4 regions of the Sphingomonas sp. GW821-FHT10F09 genome follow, and region 4 is predicted to be linked to each of the others. Evidence: predicted binding sites of a transcription regulator. Region 4 holds the regulator's gene; each other region holds the start of a gene.

Region 1 (4,939 bases), on a different contig from region 4:
CGTCCGCAGCACTTGGCGATGCTGTCGGTGTCCAGTGTCGCACCGCGTGCAGCGCCAGGCCGTCGAGCACCGCCCGGTCCGCAGCGACGTCAGCAGGCCGAATGTCCAGGTCTGGCACCAGAGCACGCGCCTGTGTCACCGCCATGCCGGATGTGAGGCCGAGCGACGCCGCAGCAGGACATGCGGAGGTGATCACGTGCCGCTGCCCGGTCTGCTCCGCGAGGATCAGCGGAACCACGTTCTCGATCGGTGCCGGGATGTGTGCTGCTATGCGCGCACCAGTAATAGCTGGCGACTGCTTGAACGGATGCTCTGCCGCTTCCGATCGCCGGCCGAGTTCCCGCATGGTCGGCTGCTGATGTAGCGGTAGCGCCGCTGCCTGCTCCTCGATCGCAGCGCGTGCGCCATTGTCTTGCGCCCAGCGCGCTCCAGGACGCCAACCGCCGCTCCGCGGCACCGAGCAGGCGCCGGGGTCGTCGTCGACCGGAAGCTGTGGTGCCCGCTGCGGTTCAGGCAGCGCGCGCGGTCGCTCTAACCGGCGCAATCGCTCGATGGCGAGGTGCGGCAGGTAGAGCGAGGCGACCCGTGTCATCACACGCCTCCAGTTCTAGGGTGAAAGGGGGGGCGCCGCGTTGACGGGCGAGTTCGACAGTCCAGCGCGCCCGGCCGACACCCGGTGCGGGCAGCCGTTCGGACGGCGCGCAGGCGATGCGCCACCGCGTCATAGCCGCGGAGAGATCGAAGAGGGGGCTGACGCCTGCCTTGCGCCAGCGGCGCGCGAGCAGGGCAGGGGTGCCGCCGCTCATCGCGGCAAGCTGCAGTCGGCGGGTGGCGACCATGTCGGCGCGCTTCACCTCGCCGACCACGGCGGCAAGCCCGCCGTGCCGGAGCCCGTCCTCCATGACGGCGAGGACGTCTTTGTCATCTTTGGCCTCGACGAAAAGCAGCGTGGCGGGATCAAGACCCGCCTGCTCCAGTCCCGGCGCGTAGAGGTCGAAGCGGGTCAGCGCCCACAGCACGCGCCGCCCGCTGCCTGCCGCCGCGCGGGCGGCAATGCCGACGGAGAAGAGCGTGGCTGCGGCATCATCGGTCAACGTCGGCGTCGCAGCGGAGACCTCGTGTAGTCCGCCGAGCACCAACCCGCCCTCCGCGAGTCGCTTGTCCAGAGCATCGATCCCGAACGGGAGGACGGCCGTCTCGCCCCCACGCACCTCGCCCATGCTCTCGCGAAGGAGGGCCAGGGCGTCATGGCGCTGGAGGTTAGTGGACATGGTTGCTGCGACTCATCCGTTCGCTATATGTTCCAGAATTGTTGATGAACGGTCAAGGCGTTGTGGAGCGGAGTTGATGAACCGAAACGGGATCGAAGCCGCCAACGACGCTGGTCCGGCAATGTCGGCAAGCGCCGAGTACGACCATGTCGGACGGCGACTTCGCACACTCGAACACTGCGCGCTGCACAAGCGGACGCTGCGGCTGACCTGCCCTCGCTGCGCTCATGTCCGGGTGCTGGATGCGGTATGCCTGTGGTGGATGTTCACTCGCCGCGGCTGGGATGGGGGCCTGCCCGCGGCTTCGTCCCGTCTGTGCTGCACCGCCTGCAAGGCTCAAGGCACTACGGTTCGACCGCGCATCATGGTCGGTCGGGAAGCGCCGACGGGAGAGCCGTTGCCGTACCCGGATGAGGCAACGTGGAAGAGGCTTGTCTCGCGCTATCGCTCGTGATCGAAGACAGGGATGTGCAATCTCTACAACCTCAGGGTCGACCCTCGCGGCTACTTCGATGCGCTCGCCGCGGTTGACGATGCTGCCAATGTACTTGCTGTCGAGAAGGATTATGCCGCACCCGGCAAGCCTGGGTACGTCGTGCGATACGAGGACGGCCAGCGGGTGCTCAGCACGATGCGCTGGGGTTTTCCAACGCGCAAAACCCGCAAGCGACCGGCGCGTGAGGGCGAACTGCCATTCCTCTACGATTGGTGGACCAACGCGCGAAACATGCAGAGCAACATGTGGAAGCCGTGGCTCCTGCGTGCCGAGCATCGCTGTCTGGTGCCGTTCACCCGCTTTTCCGAACCCAAAGCGGTGGCGGACCGGCAGGGGCAGGGCGACACCAATTGGTGGTTCACCGTCGAGGATCAGCTGGTCCCGTGCTTCGCCGGCCTCTGGAAGGTCGATGCCGACCACGACCGGGTCTATGCCTTCTGCGCCACCGAGCCCAATCCGCTGGTCGCGCCAAAGCACCCGAAGGCGATGCCGGTGATCTTGCTGGCGGAGGATCAGGAACGCTGGCTGACAGCGCCGGTCGAGGAGGCGGTGACACTGCTCACCGCGTACCCGTCACAGCTGATGAGCGTCGCCTGATCATGGCATCCAACCGCTACTACGATGGCCCGCCGAGCGATCACTACGACGGCACCCGCTTCTTCAATCCGGGCCAGGAGAGCACGGATAGGGGCCTCCGCGCCATGCTGCGCTGGAAGCTCGCGGGAGCGGCAGCCAAATGGCCGAAGTCTGTGCCGGTCACGCCGGCCAAGCCGGAGGCGCGGGTCGCTGGGCTCTGCATCACCATGATCGGCCATGCCTCGCTGCTGATCCAGGTCGCCGGCGTCAACATCCTCACCGATCCAGTCTGGTCGGAGCGGGCAAGCCCCTTCCGGCGCGTTGGACCGAAGCGGGTGACCGCGCCAGGCGTCGCGTTCGACGACCTGCCGCCGATCGATGTCGTGCTGCTGAGTCATGGGCACTATGACCATCTCGATGTCGATACGCTGCGGCGACTGCAAGCTGTCCACGACCCGCTGATGGCGATGCCACTTGGTAATGACGCCATCGTTCGTGCTGCCGCGTCGGCGGCACGTTGCGTCACGGGTGACTGGTGGGATCGGCTGCCGCTTGGATCGGAGATCGCGACGACGCTGACACCTGCCTATCATTGGTCGAACCGCTGGCCTAGCGATACGCGCATGATGCTGTGGGGCGGTCATTACCTGGACACGCCCGCGGGTTCGATCTGGTTCGTCGGCGACACCGGCTACGGTGACGGCCGGATCTTCGCCGACGTGCGGAGCCGCCTGGGAGCGCCTAGCGTCGCGTTGATCCCGATCGGCGCTTATGAGCCGCGCTGGTTCATGGCCGCGCAGCACGTCGACTCGGCAGAGGCCGTACGCATCTTCACCGACGTCGGCGCATCGCGGGCGCTCGGCATTCACTGGGGCACGTTCCAGCTGACTGATGAGGCGCGCAATGCTCCGGTGGAAGGGCTGGCTACGGCGTTGCGAGCGGCCGGCATCGCGCCTGACCGCTTCGTCGCCGCGGAACCGGGCGGCGTCTACAGCTTCGACTAGAGCATCTCGAGCGGCACGCGACCTTTCGGACGCGGGTACAGTTTGTCGAGCCGCGCGAGTGTGTCCGGAGCGAGTATCAGGTCGGCAGCGGCACGATTGTCGTGGACGTGCGTGCTGCGGCCCGCTTTGGGAATGGCGATGACGTTGTCTTGCGCAAGAAGCCACGCCAGTGCGACCTGCGCTGGCGTAGCGTTAAGATCGGCGGCAAGCGAACGCAGTTCTTCGTCCGCGACAAGCCGTCCTTGTTCGACGGGGCTGTATGCCATCAGCGGGATGGTGTGCGTAGCGAGCCACGGCAGGAGGTCGTGCTCGGGTCCGCGCCGCGTCAGGTTGTAAAGGATCTGATCGGTCGCGCACGCCTTGCCTTCTGCGGCGATCAGCTCATCCATATCGTCCGTGTCGAGGTTGCTGACGCCCCAGCGCAGGATCTTGCCCGCGTCGATCAGCCGCTCCATCGCCTCGACGGTTTCCGCAAGTGGCACGCCCCCGCGCCAGTGCAGAAGGTAGAGATCGATCCGGTCCGTACCAAGGCGACGCAAGCTCGCCTCGCATGCCAGTGGCAGGCGCGAGCGCGAAGCATTCTGGGGATACGCCTTGCTAACGAGGAAGACGTCTTCCCGTCGCCCAGTGATCGCCTCGCCGACGAGGCGCTCGGACTCACCGTCTCCATACATCTCCGCCGTGTCGATCAGCGTCATGCCAAGGTCGATCCCGGTGCGCAGGGCCGCGATCTCATCGGCGCGGCGGTCGGCGTACTCCGCCATCATCCATGTGCCTTGGCCGAGCGCGGGGACGGTCGTGCCGTCGGGTAAAACGATCGTCTTCATGCTGTTGCAACGCGCAGGCTAGAGTTTGGGTCGCCGCACATGCTTGTGCTGCGACGAACGCTACGAGATAATCCGCTGCTGGAGACCGCCATGACTGACGAAACGCCGCCCGACAGCAAGCTGACCCGCTCCAAGCAGCGTTGGGCAAGCGAGCACAAGTTCATCACGGGGGAAGCCAATCGAAGCGCGCATGAACGCCTGCCGCCAGGCCAGCATCTGGTGCGCGACTGGCCGGTGCTCGATTTGGGCCGTCAGCCCGATGTCGCGCCGGAACGCTGGGAACTGAAGATCGGTGGCCTCGTCGACAATCCAGTGACGCTCGATTGGACGGCGTTCATGGCGCTGCCGCAAACGCGAACGCGTTCGGACATGCACTGCGTGACGACCTGGTCGCGCTACGACAACGACTGGAAGGGCGTGGCGACGCACGATCTGCTCGACCTCGTCCAACCCAAAGGCGAAGCGGCGTATGTCCTGCTCCATGGCTATGACGGCTACACGACCAACGTGCCGTTCGCAGACTTCGCGGCAGAGGAGGCGATGATCGTTCACGCTTGGGATGGTAAGCCGCTGACACGTGCGCACGGAGGTCCGGCACGCGCGCTGATCCCGCACCTCTACCTCTGGAAGAGCGCCAAATGGCTTAAGGGCATCGACTTCCTGGCCGCCGATCAGGCTGGCTTCTGGGAGGTCAACGGCTACCACATGCGCGGCGACCCTTGGGCGGAGGAGCGATACTCTTAGACGTTTCAGAGAACGTCGTCA
Region 2 (4,939 bases), 1.0 Mb from region 4:
GCCTCGCGCCGTGGCAGACCTCGCACGGGCGGGAGCTTTGGTATTTGGACAGCTCCTCGCGCATCCACGCGCTCTCGGTCTGGAGCAGGCGGCGGTTGAGGTTGCCGACGACGCCCTCGAAGGGCTTCTTGACGTCGTATTTCTTCTTGCCGTCGATGAAGGTGAGGGTGACTGGCTTGCCCTTGCTGCCGTTGAGGATGAGCGCCTGGACGCTCTCGGGCAGGTCGGCCCAGGGCGTGTCGAGGCTGAAATCGAATTCGCGCGCTAGGGAGCCGAGCACCTGCATGTAATAGGGGCTGGGCGGGTTGGATTTGGCCCAGGGGACGACGGCGCCCTTCTTGATCGACAGCGCGTGGTTGGGGACGACGAGGTCCTCGTCGAACAGCAATTTCTCGCCGAGGCCGTCGCAGGCCGGGCAGGCGCCCTGCGGCGCGTTGAACGAGAACAGCCGCGGTTCGATCTCGGCGATGGTGAAGCCGCTGATCGGACAGGCGAACTTTTCGGAGAAGACGATGCGGCCGGTGGGCGCGTTGTCGCCGAGCACTTCGGATTTGGGGGTGTGCGGTTCGACGGGGTCGACTGGGTCGATATAGGCGAGGCCGTCGGCGAGCTTGAGCGCGGTCTCGAAACTCTCGGCAAGGCGTGTCGCGATATCGCCGCGGACGACGAGCCGGTCGACGACGACCTCGATGTCGTGCTTGAACTTCTTGTCGAGCGCGGGGGCCTCGTCGATCTCATGGATTTCGCCGTCGATGCGGACGCGGGTGAAGCCCGCCTTCTGCCATTCGGCGAGTTCCTTGCGATATTCGCCCTTGCGACCGCGGACGACGGGGGCAAGCAGATAGGCGCGCGTGCCCTCGGGCAGGGCGAGGACGCGGTCGACCATCTGGCTGACGGTCTGCGCGGCGATCGGCAGGCCGGTGGCGGGGCTGTAGGGCACGCCGACACGCGCCCAGAGCAGGCGCATGTAATCGTAGATCTCGGTGACCGTCGCCACGGTCGAGCGCGGGTTGCGCGACGTCGTCTTCTGTTCGATCGAGATCGCCGGCGACAGCCCCTCGATATGATCGACGTCGGGCTTCTGCATCAGCTCGAGGAACTGGCGGGCATAGGCCGACAGCGATTCGACGTAGCGGCGCTGCCCCTCGGCATAGATGGTGTCGAAGGCGAGGGAGGATTTGCCCGAGCCGGACAGCCCGGTGATGACCGTCAGCGTGTCGCGGGGGATGTCGACGTCGACGTCCTTGAGATTGTGTTCACGCGCGCCGCGTACGGAAATCTTGGTCAGCATGGGGCTGGTTCTACTTCTGTTCTTTGCCGGGGGCTAGTCCCGCCACGTAGGAACGCGCGGGCCGCATTGAAAGCACCCGACCGGTGTCTTACCTGTCCGACACACATGAAAGAGGCTGCGGCATGGGCAAGAAGACCAAGACGAAGAAGGCGAAGCTCCCCAAGGAGGTGATGGGCGTGAAGTTGCCCAAGGAGGTGCGCGAGATCGGTGGCGCGCTGCTGGAAAAGGCGCAGAGCCCGCAGGGGCGCGAGATGCTGGCAGCAGGGCTGACGATGGCGGCCGCGGCGGCGACCGCCGCGGTGGCGAAGGGCCGGGCGAAGCGCGACGCGGCGGCTGCGCCGGAGGCACCGCGGGCGCCCGAACCGCCGCGCGCGCCGGAGGCGCCGACGCTGCCCACGCCGCCGCAGGGCACGCAGACGCAACCCGACCCGCAGGCGATCGCGGAGGCGGTGGGCAAGGCGGCGGAAGCGATGCTCGGCCGATTGTTCGGGGGGAAGAAGGGCTGAGCCTGCCTCCATTCCGGATGTAAGCGGATGTGTCTTCAATAGCTTGCGGTCGCCGATCCGCGCCACCCTGTCGCCCTTGCGGGGTGGGGAGCGGGGCGGATGGACGAGGCGATCGAGCGGTTCGTCGAGCGGTGGCGACGTAACGAGGGCGGGGCGGAGCGGGCGAACTTTCCGCTGTTCCTGACCGAATTGTGTGCGCTGCTCGAGCTGCCGCCGCCCGACCCGGCCGACGCGACGCATGCGCGCAACGATTATGTGTTCGAGCGCGGGGTGACCTTTCCCGATGCGGAGGGGAGCGGGCGGCACGGGCGGATCGACCTGTATCGCCGCGGCAGCTTCGTGCTGGAGGCCAAGCAGAGCCGCGAGCGGGGCGGCGCCAAGGAGGTGGCGCTGGGCGATGCGCAGGCGACGCTGCCGGGGATCGAGGTGCCGCGCGGGCGGCGCAGCGCGCATCGCGGCTGGGACGTGCTGATGCGCAACGCGCGCGAACAGGCGGAGCAATATGCCCGCGCGCTGCCCGAGAGCCATGGCTGGCCGCCGTTCATCCTGGTGGTGGACGTGGGCCATGCGATCGAGGTGTTCGCCGACTTTTCCGGGCAGGGAAAGAATTACCGGCAGTTCCCGGACCGGAGCGGATTTCGCATCTATCTGGACGACCTGCGCGATCCGGCGGTGCGCGACCGGCTGCGCGCGATCTGGCTGGAGCCGCAGTCGCTCGATCCGTCGAAACATGCCGCCAAGGTCACCAAGGATATCGCCGGGCGGCTCGCCAACGTCAGCAAGCGGCTGGAGGATCGCGGCCATGCCGCCGAGCCGGTCGCGCATTTCCTGATGCGCTGCCTGTTCACGATGTTCGCCGAGGATACCGGCCTGCTGGAGCGCGGCAGCTTCAGCCAGGTGCTGACCGACGCGCTGGAGCATCCCGACGCGTTCGCGCCGATGCTGGAGGACCTGTGGCGGACGATGGACACCGGCGGCTTTTCAGCGCTGCTGCGCCGCGACGTGCGCCAGTTCAACGGCGGGCTGTTCGCCGACTGCCACGCGATCCCGCTGGCGCGCGAGGAGATCGGCGAATTGTGCGCGGCGGCGCGGCACGACTGGCGCGACGTGGAGCCGGCGATCTTCGGCACGATGCTGGAACAGGCGCTCGACCGGGTCGAGCGGCGGCGGCTGGGCGCGCATTACACGCCGCGCGCCTATGTCGAGCGGCTGGTGATCGCGACGATCATCGCGCCGTTGCAGCGCGAATGGGAGGAGACGGTGCTCGGCACGGTCGAGCGCGAGCGGACGCAGGACGTGCGCGCCGCGATCCGCGCGGTGCACGAGTTCCACGAGCGGCTGGCGGCGACGCGGGTGCTCGACCCGGCGTGCGGGACGGGCAATTTCCTGTACGTCGCGCTAGAACTGATGAAGCGGCTGGAGGGCGACGTGCTTGAGGTGCTCGCCGATCTGGGCGGGCAGGAGGCGCTGGCGCTGGAAACGGCGACGGTCCACCCGCAGCAGTTTCTGGGGCTGGAGCTCAATCCGCGCGCGGCGGCGATCGCGGAGCTGGTGCTGTGGCTGGGCTATCTGCAATGGCAATTGCGCAACAGGGGCGCGGTGGCCGATCCGGTGCTGGAGCGGCTGGAGAATATCGTCGTGCAGGATGCGGTGCTCGCCGGGCCGGTGGAGCATCCGCGGCGGCCGGACTGGCCGGAGGCGGATTATATCGTCGGCAACCCGCCCTTCATCGGCGGCAAGGATTTGCGCGGGCGGTTGGGGGATGCCTATGCGACGGCGCTGTGGACGGCGCATCCGAAGATCAACCGCTCCGCCGATTTCGTGATGTACTGGTGGGACCGGGCGGCGGAGCGGCTGACCGAGCGCGGCACGCGGCTGAAGCGGTTCGGGTTCGTCACGACCAATTCGATCACGCAGGAGTTCAGCCGGCGGGTGATGGCCCGGCGGATGGCGGCGGCGAAACCGGTCAGTCTGGTGATGGCGGTGCCCGATCATCCCTGGACGAAGGCGAGCCGCGATGCCGCGGCGGTGCGGATCGCGATGACGGTGGTGGAGGCGGGGACGTCCGACGGGACGTTGCTGACGGTGGCGGGCGAGCGGGGGTTGCGTACCGATGCGCCGGTGGTGGAATTACGCGCCGAGTCCGGACGGATCAACGCTGACCTGAGCATCGGAGCCTCGGCCAGCGCCGCCCGTCCGTTGACGGCCAACAGCTTCCTGAGCGTGCGTGGCGTCGAATTCCACGGCGAGGGCTATGTCGTCGCGTCGGCTTCGCGCCGGACCTTGTTTCCCGCCCGAACGGTGCCGGGCTATTGCAAACGTTTCATGACCGCGAGTGACCTTAAAAGCGGGCGGGTGCGGCCCGTGCATGTGCTGGACCTGCACGACCTCGACCAGCAGACGCTGCGGCGGGTGTACCCGGCGGTATACCAGCATCTGTTGACCACGGCGAAGCCGAGCCGCGCGAACAATCCGGTACGGCGGCGGCGCGAGGAATGGTGGAAGCTGGCGCTGCCCCATAGCGAGCTGCGCGACGGGATCGAGGGGCTTACGCGCTACATCGGCACGATCGTCACCGCGAAATACCGGTTGTTCGCGTTCATCGATGGCGATGTGATGCCCGATCAGGGGATCATGGCGATCGCCTGCGACAATGCGGCGCTGCTGGCGGTGCTCAATTCGCGGGTGCACGTCGCCTGGGCACTGGCGTCCGGCGGGACGCTGGAGGACCGACCTCGCTACAACAACACGCTCGCGTTCGATCCCTTCCCCTTCCCCGAACTGGACGAGGCGCAGGCGGTGGCGATCGGCGAGCTGGCCGAGGAGCTGGATGCGATGCGCAAGGCGGTGCTGGCGGAGCATGACGACCTGACGCTGACCGGGCTGTACAATATCCGCGACATGATCCGGTCGGGCGTGGCGCTGAAGAAGACCGACGAGGACCGGCGGCGGCGTGGGCGGGTGGATATCCTGATCGAACTGCATGACCGGATCGATGCGGCGGTGATGCATGCTTATGGCTGGGCGGCAGAGCTGTCCGATGCGGCGATCGTCGCACGGCTGGTCGCGCTGAATTCGCAGCGCCGGACCGAGGAGCGGGCGGGGCGGGTACGCTGGCTGCGGCCGGACTATCAGATCGCCC
Region 3 (4,939 bases), 720 kb from region 4:
ACGATCCGCCTCGCGCGCATCGATGCCTGCCACGCGCACGATCGCAACGCGGAATCACGCGAGGGCCGGCTCGCCGCCAAGATGATCGCCGAATTCGAAGGCCATGGCACCGGATGGTTCTGGGAGGCGGACCGCCACGGCCGGCTCACCTATCTGTCGGCGAAGGTCGCCGCGGAGCTGTCGGCGGCGCATCGCAACCCGGTCGGGCGGCTGCTGACCGACGTGTTCCGCATGGACAGTGCCGCGCCCGGCACCGAACGCACGCTCGCCTTCCACCTGTCCTCGCGCACCTCCTTCTCCGACTATACCGTCCGCGCCGCCGACGACGGCGACGGCGGCGAAGAGCCGGAGCGCTGGTGGTCGATCTCCGGCCGGCCCGTCGTCGACGAGCTCGACCGGTTCCAGGGCTTCATCGGATCGGGCAGCGATCTGACCGAGAAGCGCCGGTCGGATGCGGAGATCACCCGCCTCGCGCTGTTCGACGGGCTGACCGGCCTCGCCAACCGCCAGCGGATGCGCGCCAGCCTCGACAAGACGCTGCAGCAGCAGGTCGGCCCCTATCGCCCCGCCTCGCTGTTCCTGATGGACCTCGACCGGTTCAAGGCGGTCAACGACACGCTCGGCCATCAGGCCGGCGACGCGCTGCTCAAGCAGGTCGCGCAGCGGCTGCAACGCGGCGTCGGCGATGCCGGCCTCGTCGGGCGGCTCGGCGGCGACGAATTCCAGGTGCTGCTGCCCGGCATCGACAATCGCGAGACACTGGCGACGCTGGCGCGCGACCTGATCGGCGCGCTGTCGCAGCCCTATTTCATCGCCGGCGCCTCGGTGACGATCGGCTGTTCGATCGGCATCGCGATCGCGCCGCAGCATGGCGAGGATGCCGAGGAGCTGATCCGCAACGCCGATCTCGCGCTCTACGCCGCCAAGGCCGACGGGCGCGGCGTGCATCGTTTCTATTCCGAGGACATGCTGGCCGGCGCGCGCAGCCGCAAGGCGCTCGAGGACGACATGCGCATCGCGCTGAACGAGGGCGGATTCGCACTCGGCTACCAGCCGGTCGTGTCGACGCGGACGACGCAGATCATCGGCTATGAGGCGCTGCTGCGCTGGACCCACCCGACGCGCGGGCCGATCTCGCCCGCCGACTTCATCCCGGTCGCCGAGGAATGCGGGCTGATCGAGGCGCTGGGCGAATGGGTGTTGCGCACCGCCTGCGTCCAGGCGGCGCGCTGGCCGCGCGACGTCCGCATCGCGGTCAACGTCTCGCCGATCCAGTTCGCCAACCCGGCCTTTCCCGGCCTCGTCACATCGGCGCTGGCGCATGCCGGCCTCGCCGCCGACCGGCTCGAGCTGGAGATCACCGAGGGCGTGTTCCTCGACGAATCGGGATCGACCGATGCGATGTTCAAGGCGCTGAAGGGCATCGGCGTGCGGCTGGCGCTCGACGATTTCGGCACCGGCTATTCGAGCCTCGGCTATCTGCGCACCGCGCCGTTCGACAAGATCAAGATCGACCAGAGCTTCGTGCGCGGTGCCGCGCAGCCGGGCAGTCGCAACGCCGCGATCATCCGCGCGATCGTGACGCTGGCCGATACGCTCGGCATGGAGACCACCGCCGAGGGGGTCGAGGTGCAGGACGAGATCGAGCTGGTCCGCGCCTTGGGGTGCAGCCACATCCAGGGCTATGTCTACGGCCGCAGCGTGCCGGCGGACGCGGTGATCGAGCAGCTGGGCGGCGTGGTGCAGGTCGACCCCGTCGGCCACAAGATCAGCCGCGCGCCGCGGACGACGATGCTGCGGTCGGCGCGGCTGGCGATCGGCCGCAACCAGGGCGACGTGCGCATCCGCAACATCTCGACCAGCGGCGCGATGATCGACGGCGTCGACATCGACGACGGGGCGATCGGCCTCGACGTGCTGATCGAGCTGATCGAGGACCAGATGTTCGCCGCCCGCGTCGCCTGGGCGAAGGACGGCAAGGCCGGCCTGGAGTTCGTCGAGGCGTTCAATCTCAACCGCCTCAACCAGTTGCAACCCGGACGCAGCCAGCGCCGGATGGTGTGACGCCGGCGGCGGCCGGACCTCGCCCGATCGCCGTCGCGGCGCGCCGGAAACGTCCGTTCCGCACCCACCCATGGCACCGGCAGCGTCATCCAAAAAATTTTCGTTGCCGCTCTGTTCCCTTGCGCTTTGCGAAACCCGCGGAAGTCCACGCGTCGTTCGCGGCGGCGGATCGCGCCGGACCGGATCAAGGGGGAACGGCATCGCCTCCGGATCATTACCCCCTTGCCTGCCGCGCCGCTTTGCCACAATTTGTGGGGGTTGAGTTCGGGGGCGGACCCAATTGCTGGTAGAGAGCAGGCCCGACACCCATATGGGATGTCGGCCCGACGCACGCCGCGACGCCGCGATGTGCTCATTTTGTTCTCTCCATGGGGCCGCCATGGTGGTAGCATGGAAATGCGCCGCCGATTCGAACACTTAGAGAACGCAAGGATCGGTTCGATGGATTTCAGGGACACGCAGGGTGAAGCAATGACCGACACGATCGAAGCCACCACCAGCGCCGTGACGCAGGACGTCGGCACCGGCAGCAAGGCCGTGCACGCGCGTCCCTATCCGGTCGAGGTCGACCACAGCCGCGACGCCCTGCTCACCGATTTCGGCAAGGAAACGCTGAACGACCGCTACCTGCTGCCGGGCGAAAGCTATCAGGACCTGTTCGTCCGCGTCGCCTCCGCCTATGCCGACGACGCCGCGCATGCGCAGCGCCTGTACGACTATATCTCGCGCCTGTGGTTCATGCCCGCGACGCCGGTGCTGTCGAACGGCGGCACCGGGCGCGGCCTGCCGATCAGCTGCTACCTCAATTCGGTGCCCGACAGCCTCAACGGCATCGTCGACACCTGGAACGAGAACGTCTGGCTCGCCTCGCGCGGCGGCGGCATCGGCACCTATTGGGGCAACGTGCGCGGCATCGGCGAGCCGGTCGGCCTCAACGGCAAGACCAGCGGCATCATCCCCTTCGTCCGCGTCATGGATTCGCTCACCCTCGCGATCTCGCAGGGCTCGCTGCGCCGCGGTTCGGCCGCCTGCTATCTCGACATCAGCCATCCGGAGATCGAGGAGTTCCTCGAGATCCGCAAGCCGTCGGGCGACTTCAACCGCAAGGCGCTCAACCTGCACCATGGCGTGCTGCTGACCGACGCCTTCATGGAGGCGGTGCGCGACGGCGCCGAGTGGAACCTGCTCAGCCCCAAGGACCAGACCGTCCGCCAGACGGTCGATGCGCGTTCGCTGTTCCAGAAGCTGGTCGAGACGCGGCTGCAGACCGGCGAGCCGTACATCGTCTTCGCCGACCATGTGAACCGGACGATGCCCAAGCATCACCGCGACCTGGGCCTCAAGGTCTCGACCTCGAACCTCTGCTCCGAGATCACGCTGCCGACCGGCAAGGACCATCTCGGCAACGACCGGACCGCGGTCTGCTGCCTGTCCTCGCTCAACCTCGAGACGTGGGACCAGTGGAAGGACGACAAGGTCTTCATCGAGGACGTGATGCGTTTCCTCGACAACGTCCTGCAGGATTATATCGACCGCCACGAACCCGGCATGGAGCGTGCCGCCTATTCCGCCGCGCGTGAACGCTCGGTCGGGCTCGGCGTGATGGGCTTCCACTCCTTCCTCCAGGCGCGTGGCCTGCCGTTCGAGGGCGCGATGGCCAAGTCGTGGAACCTGCGCATCTTCAAGCACATCAACGCGCAGGTGAACGAGGCGTCGATGCAGCTCGCGGTCGAGCGCGGCCCCTGCCCCGATGCCGCCGACGTCGGCGTGATGGAGCGGTTCAGCTGCAAGATGGCGATCGCGCCGACCGCGTCGATCAGCATCATCTGCGGCGGCACCAGCGCCTGCATCGAGCCGATCCCGGCCAACATCTACACGCACAAGACGCTGTCGGGCAGCTTCTCGGTCAAGAACCCCTATCTCGAAAAGCTGCTCAACGAGAAATCGAAGAACAGCGAGGCGGTGTGGAGCTCGATCCTCGAACATGGCGGTTCGGTGCAGCATCTCGACTTCCTCTCTGTCGAGGAGAAGGATTGCTACAAGACCAGCTTCGAGATCGACCAGCGCTGGCTGCTCGAACTCGCCGGCGACCGCACGCCGTACATCGACCAGGCGCAGTCGCTGAACCTGTTCATCCCGGCCGACGTCGAGAAGTGGGACCTGCTGATGCTCCACTTCCGCGCGTGGGAGCTGGGGATCAAGTCGCTCTATTACCTGCGGTCCAAGTCGGTGCAGCGCGCCGGTTTCGCCGGCAGCGGCGGGGTCGAGGCCGACAACACGATCGCCGCACCGACGTTCGAGATCGGCGAGACGACGGATTACGACGAGTGTCTGGCGTGTCAGTGAGCGGAGCGTAACCGGCTGTCCTCACCCTCCCACCCGGCGATGCCGGGCGGGCCCCTCCCTCTCCCGGAGGGAGAGGGGTGAAGGCAGACAATTCCCTCTCCCTCCGGGAGAGGGAGGGAGCCGCGCAGCGGCGGAAGGGTGAGGACAGATGCGCCTCTATGCGAACCAGCCGGTCGGCACGGTCCCGCGCGCCCGACAGTTGCGCAAAGCCGCCCCCGAACCCGAGCGCCGCCTGCTCCGGGCATTGCGGGAATCGTTCCCGCATCTGAAGTGGCGTCATCAGGCCCCGCTGGGTCCCTATTACGCCGACATCCTCTGCATCGCGGCCGGGCTCGTCATCGAAGTCGACGGCAACACCCACGCCGCCACCACCGACCAAGACGCCACCCGCACCCTCTATATCACCCGCCAAGGCTACCACGTGCTCCGCTTTACCAACCTCGACGTGATGACCAACCCGCAAGGCGTAATCGCGCACATCTCCTTCTCCCTGCGGGAGAAGGAAGGGGCCCGCACGGCGCAGCCGTGT
Region 4 (4,939 bases):
ATGCTCTCGATGAGGCGCGGTTGGGGGGGCGTCGGACGGTCGCAGGCGACGGTGGACGTGTGTCATTCCGGGGCAGGGGGATCCCGTGGGCGCTACCGCTAAGCTTTGTCCGGTAGGCTGGTGGATATGCGCTTCCGCCTGCCCGGGCGTGACATCGAATGCGAACCTCAGGACGGGTGTAGGGCGACGCATATTGCCCCGACGAAGACAGACCGGACGTCACCCCACCGTCGTCCTTGCGGGCGCGGCGAAGCAATCCAGAGCCGAGCTCAGGACGTCCGGGATTGCTTTGCGGCGCTCGCGATGATGGTTCGAGAGACCCAGCTGTGTGCCTGAGTGTGCTCTCGATGAGGCGCGGTGGGGGCGTCGGACGGTCGCAGGCGACGGTAAACGTGCGTCATTCGGGGGGGCAGGGGGATCTTCTGGGGCGCTACCGGTTCCGCTATATCCGGTGGCTGGTGGGTATGCGCTCCCGCCAGCCTGAGCGTGACGCTGAGGGTTACGGAGAGCGATCCATGCTATCGAATGCGAATCTCAGCACGGGTGTAAGGTAACGCGTATTACACCGACGGGGACAGACCGGACGTCACACATCGTCGTCTTTGCGAGCGCAGCGAAGCAACCCAGAGGCGGATCGGGACGCCGTGGATCGCTTAGCTGCACTCGCAATGACGATTCGCTGCCTGCGGGGCATCCTTGAGTATGGTCGCGATCCGGCGGATATGCGGTGGGTCGCGGCTATGATACGGGACAGACGATGAAGCATCTCGCCATTCTCGCCGCCGCACTGGCGAGCCTTTCGGTCGCAGCGCCGGCCGGGGCGCAGGATGCCGCGCAGCGGCGGCTGTGGAATGCGCCCGCTGCGCCGTTCCGTATCGTCGGCAACGTTTTTTATGTCGGGACGGCGGGGCTGTCGTCGTTCCTGATCGCCGATCCCGCCGGGCTGGTGCTGATCGACGGGGCGTTACCGGAGAGTGCGCCGCTCATCGCCGCGAACATCCGGCGCCTCGGTTTCCGGCTGCACGATATCCGTTACCTGCTCAACAACCATAGCCATGTCGATCATGCCGGCGGCCTCGCCGCGCTTCAGCGGGCGAGCGGGGCACGGGTCGTGGTGAGCGCGGGCGATCGTGCCGACCTGATCGCGGGGCGCACCATCGACCGAACGGACATCAGCGGCTTTCCGCCGGTGCGTCCGTCGATGACGATCCCCGACGGCGCGACGATCGCCGTCGGCAAAACGCGCCTCGTCGCGCATCTGACCCCGGGACATACCGACGGCGCAACCACCTGGAGCCTGCGCACCAGCGAGCGAGGCAAGCCGCTCGACGTGCTGTTCGTGTCGAGCCTCAGCGTCGCCGGCCGGCGGCTCGTCACCCGCCCCGACCCTGCCGACCCGGTCCCCGGCAGGCCGCCGCACGATACCGCAGCGGTCGCGCAGTTCCGCGGCACGTTCCGCCGGCTCGCCACGATGCATGCCGACGTGGTGCTGAGCTATCATGCCGAGCTGTTCGACCTCGCGGCAAGGCGCGAGGCGCAGCGGGCGGGCAATCCGACGAGCTTCGTCGATCGCACCGCCCTGCCGCGAATGGTCGCCGACGCCCGCACCTCCTTCGAACGCGCGCTGGCGGAGCAGCGCCGTTCGCCTCAATCGTAGCGGCGGAGGATACCCGACAACCGGCCCTGCACCCGAACGTGCGACGGGACGTAGCGCTGCGGCTCGTAGGAGCGGTTGGCCGGGTCAAGCCGGATCATCGCGCCCTCGCGGCGGAAGTATTTGAGCGTCGCCTCGGCATCGTCGATCAGCGCGACGACGATCTCGCCGTCCCGCGCCACCTCGGTCCGCCGGATCAACGCGTAATCGCCATCGAGGATGCCGGCCTCGACCATCGAATCGCCCGACACTTCTAGCGCATAATGTTCGCCCGAGCCGAGCAATGCCGCTGGCACGGCGAGCATCGAGCTGCCCTCGAACGCCTCGATCGGCACGCCCGCGGCGATCCGGCCGTGCAACGGGATCTCGATCACGTCATTGGCGGGCGAGGCGGCCGCGCGGACGTTGCCGGCCTTCGTCGGCGACGGCGTCGGTACGGGGGGCGCGACCTTGCGCTCCGACCGCTCCGGCATCCGCAGCACTTCGAGTGCGCGGGCGCGGTTGGGCAGGCGACGGATGAAGTGGCGTTCCTCCAGCGCGCTGATGAGGCGATGGACGCCGGATTTCGACTTGAGGTCGAGCGCTTCCTTCATCTCCTCGAACGAGGGGGAGATGCCGGTTTCTTCCAACCGGTCGTTGATGAAGCAAACGAGCTCGTGCTGCTTGCGCGTGAGCATAGGCGGTCTTCCCCGTCAGAACAGACGCGGAACTTCTAGGGAACGAAACTGCTCTCGTCAAGCGATGACGAGGATTTCCGCCGAGTCGCCCGCCCGCGCCGGCGGCGCATCGACGGGACGCACGATCAGGCAATGCGAGCGCGCCAGCGTCAGCAGCATCGAACTGTCCTGAATGGTCGAGGCGAAGGCCCGCCCGTCGCGCAGTTCTGCACGCAGATAGTCGGTGCGGGGGCCGTTGGCGGGCAGGTCCTCGCCGAGGATCGCGTGGGTGGTGCGCGGATGGGGATCGGCCGCCCCGCCGAGATGCGCGATCAGCGGCCGCACGAACAGAGTCGCGGTGACGAAGGCGGAGACAGGGTTACCGGGCAGGCCGAGCACGCTGGTGCGGCCGATCCGCCCGGCCATCATCGGCTTGCCGGGCCGCAATGCGATCCGCCAGAAATCGATCGATCCGCCGGCGGCCTCGAGTGCCGGGCGGACGAGGTCGTGGTCGCCGACCGAGGCGCCGCCGGTGGTGACCAGCAGGTCAGCGTCGACTGCGGCGAAGGCGTCACGCAACGTGTCGAGGTGGTCGGGCAATATGCCGAGGTCGATCAGCTCAACCGGCAGATCGGCGAGCATCGCGGCGAGCATCGCGCGATTCGATTCGGGCAGGGCGGCGGGATCGTGCGCGCGCCCCGGTTCGACCAGTTCGTCCCCGGTCGCGCAGATCGCGACGCGGACGCGGCGATTTACCGCCAGCGTGCCGACGCCCCCGGTCGCGGCGACCGCGATCCGGGCGGGGGTAAGTCGCTCGCCGCGGGCGATCAGAGGATCGCCCTGCGTGAAGTCCAGCCCGCGCCGCCGGGTGTTGCGTCCGCGAGCCGGCGGGCCTTCGCCGGTCAGGCAAATCGCGGTGCCGTCGGCGGCAACCTCTTCCTGGATCATCACCGTGTCGGCACCGGCGGGCATCGCGGCGCCGGTGAAGATGCGCACGGTCTGGCCCGGCTCGATCCTGCCGGCAAAGGCGCGTCCGGCGGCACTCTCGCCGATCAGCGTCCAGGGGCCGGGCAGATCGGCATGGCGGATTGCATAGCCATCCATCGCCGACAGGTCGGTCGCTGGCTGCGTGCGGCGGGCGTGGATGTCGGCGGCGGCCCAGCGCCCCCGCGCGTCCGCGAGCGCGACGTCCTCCGCGGCGACCGGCCCGGCGAGCGCGAGCAGGCGGGCAAGTGCGTCGGCGATCGGCAGCAGCGTCATGCGCGCCAGTCGCCGGATTTGCCCCCGGCCTTCTCCAACAGGCGGATGCCGGTGATCGTCATGCCGCGGTCCATCGCCTTAGCCATGTCGTAGATCGTCAGCAGCGCGACCGAGACCGCGGTCAGCGCCTCCATCTCGACCCCCGTCTTGCCGTCGGTAGCGGTCAGCGCGGTGGCGGTGACGCCGGTGTCGTCGAGCACAAGGTCGAGCGTCACGCGGGTAAGGGGCAGGGGGTGGCAGAGCGGGATGAGGTCCGCGGTCTTTTTCGCCGCCATGATCCCGGCGACGCGCGCGACGGCGATCACGTCGCCCTTTTTCGCGCTGCCCTCGCGGATCGCCTGCAGCGCGTCGGCGGCGATGGCGATATGGCCGATGGCGACCGCGCGACGGCTGGTCACCGCCTTGTCGCCGACATCGACCATATGCGCGGCGCCCTCGGCATCGAGATGGGTAAGGCGGCTCATGCGGCCGGCGCGATCAGTGCCCGGGTCGCTGCCTCGATGTCCGGCTGGCGCATCAGTGCCTCGCCGATCAGGAAACAGCGGACGCCGTGCGCGGCCATCGCGTCGAGGTCGGCACGCGTCTCGAGGCCGCTTTCGGCGACGAACGTGCACCCCTTGGGCGCCTTGCCGACGAGTTCGTAGGTGCGCGCGAAATCGACGCTGAAATCGCGCAGGTCACGGTTGTTGACGCCGATCAGCCGTGAATTGAGCTTCAGCGCACGGTCGAGTTCGTGCGCGTCGTGCACCTCGACCAACACGTCCATGCCGCAATCCGTCGCCGACGCCTCGATCTCGGCCATCTGGTTGTCGTCCAGCGCGGCCACGATGATGAGGATGGCGTCGGCGCCGATCGCGCGGCTTTCGGTCGCCTGCCACGGATCGACCATGAAATCCTTGCGGATCACCGGCAGGTCGCAGGCGGCGCGCGCCGCGATCAGATAGTCGTCATGGCCCCGGAACCATTGTTCGTCGGTCAGCACTGACAGGCACGCCGCGCCGCCCGCCTGATAGGCGCGGGCATGCGTCGGCGGATCAAAATCCTCGCGGATCAGGCCCTTGGACGGGCTTGCCTGCTTGATTTCGGCGATCAGGGCGTGGCCGGGCTTCGCGTCCAGCGCGGCGCGGAAGCCGCGTGGCCGGGTGACGGCGGCGATGCGCGCGTCGAGGTCGGCGAGGCTGGTCGTCGCCTTGCGCGCGGCGACCTCGGCCCGCTTGGTTTCGATGATACGGGACAGGATGGTCATCGATAGGCAATCCAGCGATCGAGCAGTGCGGCCGCGGCACCGTCGTCGATCGCGGTGGCGGCGGCGATCGCGCCTGCGGAGAGGGAGGGGCTGTGCGCCGCGACGACCAGCGCCGCGGCGGCG

The links. The regulator LexA, encoded in region 4, represses DNA repair genes until DNA is damaged. The targets are predictions, from matches to a motif close to GTTCCNCNCTTGTTCT.
Region 1: a site for LexA is predicted at 1,301-1,316, ahead of AC1RTO_RS17145 (ImuA family protein). Genes of this name have one in related genera too.
Region 2: a site for LexA is predicted at 1,299-1,314, ahead of uvrA (excinuclease ABC subunit UvrA). Genes of this name have one in related genera too.
Region 3: a site for LexA is predicted at 2,413-2,428, ahead of AC1RTO_RS01665 (ribonucleoside-diphosphate reductase subunit alpha). Genes of this name have one in related genera too.

The regions. Positions count from the first base shown of each region.
Region 1 covers NZ_JBXASI010000006.1:158,431-163,369, reverse strand. The annotation lists gene AC1RTO_RS17150 (Y-family DNA polymerase) at 1-592, opposite strand, end outside; gene AC1RTO_RS17145 (ImuA family protein) at 510-1,271, opposite strand; gene AC1RTO_RS17140 (SOS response-associated peptidase family protein) at 1,738-2,364, shown strand; gene AC1RTO_RS17135 (MBL fold metallo-hydrolase) at 2,367-3,347, shown strand; gene AC1RTO_RS17130 (aldo/keto reductase) at 3,344-4,174, opposite strand; gene AC1RTO_RS17125 (sulfite oxidase-like oxidoreductase) at 4,265-4,918, shown strand.
Region 2 covers NZ_JBXASI010000001.1:55,300-60,238, forward strand. The annotation lists gene uvrA (excinuclease ABC subunit UvrA) at 1-1,291, opposite strand, end outside; gene AC1RTO_RS00245 (hypothetical protein) at 1,414-1,797, shown strand; gene AC1RTO_RS00250 (class I SAM-dependent DNA methyltransferase) at 1,897-4,939, shown strand, end outside.
Region 3 covers NZ_JBXASI010000001.1:364,619-369,557, reverse strand. The annotation lists gene AC1RTO_RS01670 (EAL domain-containing protein) at 1-2,064, shown strand, start outside; gene AC1RTO_RS01665 (ribonucleoside-diphosphate reductase subunit alpha) at 2,506-4,410, shown strand; gene AC1RTO_RS01660 (endonuclease domain-containing protein) at 4,559-4,939, shown strand, end outside.
Region 4 covers NZ_JBXASI010000001.1:1,085,111-1,090,049, forward strand. The annotation lists gene bla (subclass B3 metallo-beta-lactamase) at 758-1,657, shown strand; gene lexA (transcriptional repressor LexA) at 1,648-2,331, opposite strand; gene AC1RTO_RS05160 (molybdopterin molybdotransferase MoeA) at 2,389-3,570, opposite strand; gene moaC (cyclic pyranopterin monophosphate synthase MoaC) at 3,567-4,034, opposite strand; gene trpC (indole-3-glycerol phosphate synthase TrpC) at 4,031-4,816, opposite strand; gene trpD (anthranilate phosphoribosyltransferase) at 4,813-4,939, opposite strand, start outside.